Regions from separate parts of the Methylosinus sp. sav-2 genome, predicted to be linked through region 2. Evidence: riboswitches for the same ligand, from Rfam matches in the RefSeq annotation. Region 2 holds a riboswitch; the other holds the start of a gene.
The links. Region 2 has a riboswitch for fluoride ahead of EDE12_RS09335 (hypothetical protein). Riboswitches for the same ligand answer to the same signal wherever they lie in the genome.
Positions count from the first base shown of each region.

Region 1: linked by a shared signal. The riboswitch ahead of smbP (small metal-binding protein SmbP) and the one ahead of EDE12_RS09335 (hypothetical protein) in region 2 are both predicted to bind fluoride.

Region 1 is NZ_SOEJ01000001.1:961,329-963,525, forward strand. It holds gene EDE12_RS04465 (GNAT family N-acetyltransferase) at 1-287, opposite strand, end outside; gene EDE12_RS04470 (DUF1491 family protein) at 310-660, opposite strand; fluoride riboswitch at 822-883, shown strand; gene smbP (small metal-binding protein SmbP) at 1,182-1,535, shown strand; gene crcB (fluoride efflux transporter CrcB) at 1,599-1,997, shown strand; gene EDE12_RS04485 (DUF190 domain-containing protein) at 2,000-2,197, shown strand, end outside.
Region 2 is NZ_SOEJ01000003.1:152,810-155,006, reverse strand. It holds gene EDE12_RS09345 (alpha/beta hydrolase) at 1-341, shown strand, start outside; gene EDE12_RS09340 (hypothetical protein) at 354-803, opposite strand; gene EDE12_RS09335 (hypothetical protein) at 937-1,383, opposite strand; fluoride riboswitch at 1,445-1,507, opposite strand; gene chrA (chromate efflux transporter) at 1,654-2,197, shown strand, end outside.

The DNA of each region.
Region 1 (2,197 bases), on a different contig from region 2:
GCGCGGGCGACGCCGCGACCGGCCGCTTCGGCGCTGGTCATATAGCCGCAATTGCAGATATGGGCTCCGCCGCCGGCCTGATTGGCGCGCAGGTAATAGGAGCCGATGATCCTCCCCTCGTCGTCTTCCGCGACGAAGGTCTCGCGATCCGCGCCCAGCCAATAGGCGAGGGCGTCGGCCTCGCTCATGTCGCGATCGAGCGCATAGGTCTCGCCGGCGCGGATGGTCGGGCCGATGACGCGCCAGATCGCCGGCGCGTCGCTGTTTCGAGCGGGGCGAATGCGCATGGGTCGTCCTCGATCGAGCGGCTCAGGCCGTTCGAGCCGCGATATCGACGAAGCTCTTGCCCTCGCGATCCTCGATCTCGACTAGCCATAAATCCGGATCGAAGGCGATCTCCTTGCGGGCGCGCTCCTCGGCCTCCAGCGGCGTCACCCATTCATCCGCGTGCAGACGCGCGAAAAGGCGATCGACGCCTTCCGGCAAATCCACGCTCTGCGGCGCCGGCCCGAGCAGCGCCGCGCGTCCATCCAGGCGGTCGATCTTCACGAAGATCGCGCCCGCTTCCTCGGAGCCGCGGCGGCGCAGCATGGCGACGGAGCCGGCCGTCTCGGCGCGGCGGATGAGGGCGGAGACGAAAAAGTCGGATCGGAGACGCATGAATTCTTTTCAGCCATGAGAACCCGTCCGCGCAAGCGCTTTCGACATTGCCGCCGGCGGCGGCGCTTCGATCGACGAGCGCGAGAACGGCTCGGCTTCAGCCCGTTCTTGACGCTGTCTCATCGCTCAGATACCAATTTCGCCAAGGCCGCCGCTCGCGCGTGCGGCCGGGGGATGGGGTCCCCCTTCAACCGCCGCAAAGGCTGATGACTCCTGCTGATGTCCGATGATCGACCGATCGTCGGAGAGAGCGATCTATTCGCTCGGCAGGAGTCCGTCATGAGTCCGATCGCCGCGGTTTTTCCGTTTCGTAAAGTCCGATCCGTCGAATGCGCGCGCATCGTCGCCGCGCTTTCGATCGAGCTTCGTCGCGCAGAGGCGCGCGCCCTCGGCCGGGCGGTCACGGCCAATCCAATGAGATTCGAATGACCGCGTTCACCGGCTGCGCCGCGTCGGCGCGGCCGGCGACGAAAAATCGAATCCGAAACGCCGACCGCAACGGTCGAAATGAGGAGAGTGAAATGAAAATTCGCAAATTCGGGCTCGCCGCCAGCCTCGGCCTCGCGGCGCTCATCGGGCCGACGCTCGCTCGCGCCGACGACCGGCTGGACCAGGCGATCTATCACGTCAATGAAGCGATCACCCAGGGCGGCAAGCTGCATGACGCCGGCCTGCTCTCCTATCACGCCGATCTCGCGCTCGAGAAAGCCGAGGGCCTTCAGAAGTTCAAGCCCAATCCGCACATGGCCGAGGCGATCGTCCATATAAAGGCGGCGATAGAGGAGGGGCAGGCGAATCACACCGAAGCCGCGACCAAGCAGGCGAAGGAAGCGCTCTCGCATCTCGAGGAAGCGAGCAAAGAGACCGCCCAATAAAGCTCTGCGACGCGCGAGGCCGCGATCGGCCTCGCGCGAAGCTCCCACCGGCAAAGGCTCGAGATGATCTATGTTCTCATCATGATCGGCAGCGCGATCGGCGGCGTCGCGCGCTATTGGCTCTCGGGAGTCGTCTCCCGCTGCTTCGGCGAGGCCTTTCCCTGGGGCACGCTGATCGTGAATGTCTCCGGCTGTTTCGCGATCGGCTTTTTCGCGACGCTCACGTCGCCGGGGGACGGCCGTCTCTTCGTCGATACGCAGACGCGCCAATTCGTGATGATCGGCCTATGCGGGGGCTATACGACCTTCTCCTCCTTCGGCCTGCAGACGCTCAATCTGGCGCGCGGCGGCGAGGCCTTCGCTGCGCTCGCCAATATCGGCCTGTCGTTCGGGCTCTGTCTTTTCGCCGTCTGGCTCGGACATCTCGCCGCCGCTCATCTCAACGCGCTGAAAGGAGCCTGACGATGCAATTGCCTCGAGACGCGACTCTGCTGCGCATCTTCATTGGCGAGGACGAGAAATTCGAAGGGCGACCGCTGCATGAGGCGATCGTGCGGACGGCGCGCGCGCTGCACCTCGCCGGCGCCACCGTGCTGCGCGGCCCTGTAGGATTCGGCCATAACAGCCGGCTGCGCACGACGAAGATATTGAGCCTCTCGGAA
Region 2 (2,197 bases):
GCTTCTCCCGCAACGCCGATGTGGTGCGCGCCGCGCCGCATCTCGCCATCGGCGATCCGACGGTCGGCTGGGTCAACGCCGCCTTCCGGCTGATGAAGCAGTTCGCCGCGCCCGAATACGCCCGCGCCGTGCGCTCGCCGGTGATGGCGTTTCTCTGCGGGCGCGACCGCATCGTCTCCTCGCGCGCGATCGAGCGCTTCGCTCAGAGGCTGCCGGTCGCGAGCCTCATAGAGGTTCCCGGCGCGCGCCACGAATTGCTGATGGAGCGCGACGAATTGCGCGAGCAGTTCTGGGCGGCGTTCGACGCTTTCGTCCCCGGCGAGGCGGTGAATCGCGCCTGAGCGCTCTTCCGATCACTCGAAGGCGGTCTGAAAGCGCACGATCGCCCGCGCCACCGGCCGCGTCGGCAGATAGCAGAAGGAGTTGGTGGCGATTTTCGCCTCCTTGCAGTGCTCGTGCTCGGCGTTCCACTCATAGCCGAGCCGCTCCATGCAGGCGACGATATGATCATGCAACACGCGGCTGTTCTTGTGCCGCTCCTGGGGGAGCTTGCTCTCGCTGTCGAGTTCGCAATCGGTGACGTCTATCTTCAGCCCGGCGAAATAGCGTCCGCTGCTGCTGCCGGTGACGAAGACGAACTCTGTGGCGACGATGAAGGCGAGGCCGACGGCGAAGGCGACGCGCGCCTTGAACTTGCTGTCGAAGTAGTCGATGCCGATGAAGGACAGCCCGCCGAGCGCCAGCAATCCGCCGCCGAGCATGAGCGTCAGCGGAGCCACGAAGGCGGCGATATCCTCATTCATCGGCACATCTCCCGTCTGTTCCCGACGGGGCGCCGCCTTCCCCTCAGTCTCGAGGTCAAATGGAGCATGTCCTCCAACCGGCAAGCGCCCTGCAGGGGCGAGCGGCGAGCTTAGGCTCGCCGCCGCGATCGGGCTATTCGAATCTCAGCTGAAACGCGGTGATCGCGCGCTCGAAGCCGGTGGCCGGCAGATAGCAATAGGCATTGGTGGCGACCGGCGCATCCTTGCAATTGCGATGCGCGGGAGCCCATTCATAGCCGGCCTCCTGCATGCAGCCGAGAATGTGCTTGTGGATGACATTGACGTCCACGCCGAGACGCGCCTCCGGATGCGCGGACTCGCCCTCGAGCTCGCAGGCGGAAGTCTGCACCTGCTGCGCCTTGAAGAATGAGACGCTGCTGCCGGCGAGCACCACCTCGAGCGCGGCGAGAACGATGGAGCCCGCGACGAGCGCGGCGATCGCCTGGACGCGCGACTTCAGAAATTGAATCTCGATGAAGTAGAGCCCGCCAGCGGCGATCAGCGCGCATCCGATGACGAGAGCGAAAGGGGTGACGAAAACCGAGAGATCCTGATTCATCTGCTTCCTCCTGCATTGCGAGCGCGCAAGCGCCCTTGTTCGATGATCTTCCGATCATCGGCATTGAGCAGGAGTCATCAGCCTCTTCGGCGGTTGTAGGGGGCACCCCATCCCCTGGCGCGCCGGCTATCGCCTCGCGACCTTATGTAGCTAATTCGATACATAAAGCCGGCCGGGTCGTCAATGCGCAGGCGGGCGGCGCGTGGCGGACGGCTTCCGCGATCCCGCGCGCGAGCGTATGAGCCGCCGAGAGGACAAGGCGAAACGCTCATGCGCAACGACATAGACGACATCGTCGGCTCCCGACCTCCGCGGCATCCGGCTCTCGAGGCTCTTCTCGCCTTTTTGCAGCTGGGACTGACCAGCTTCGGCGGACCGATCGCCCATATCGGCTACTTCCGGGCCGAATTCGTCGAGCGCCGCAAATGGCTGAGCGAGACGGCCTTTGCCGATTTAGTCGCGCTCTGCCAATTTCTTCCTGGACCGGCCAGCAGCCAGCTCGGCTTCATTCTCGGCATGTCGCGCGCCGGCCTGCTCGGCGGCTTCTCGGCCTGGCTCGGCTTCACCTTGCCCTCGGCCGTCGCCCTCGTCCTTTTCGCCTATTGCGTCTCACAGCTCGGCGATGTCGCGCATCTTTCCTGGCTGCACGGCCTCGCGATTGTCGCCGTGGCCGTCGTCGCACAGGCGGTCTGGGGCATGGCTCGGAGCCTCTGCCCGGATCGCGAGCGCGCCACGATCGCGCTCGCGGCAATGATCCTCACTCTGGCGCTTCCCTCGGCCGCGGGCCAGATCGGCGCCATTGTCGGCGGCGGCC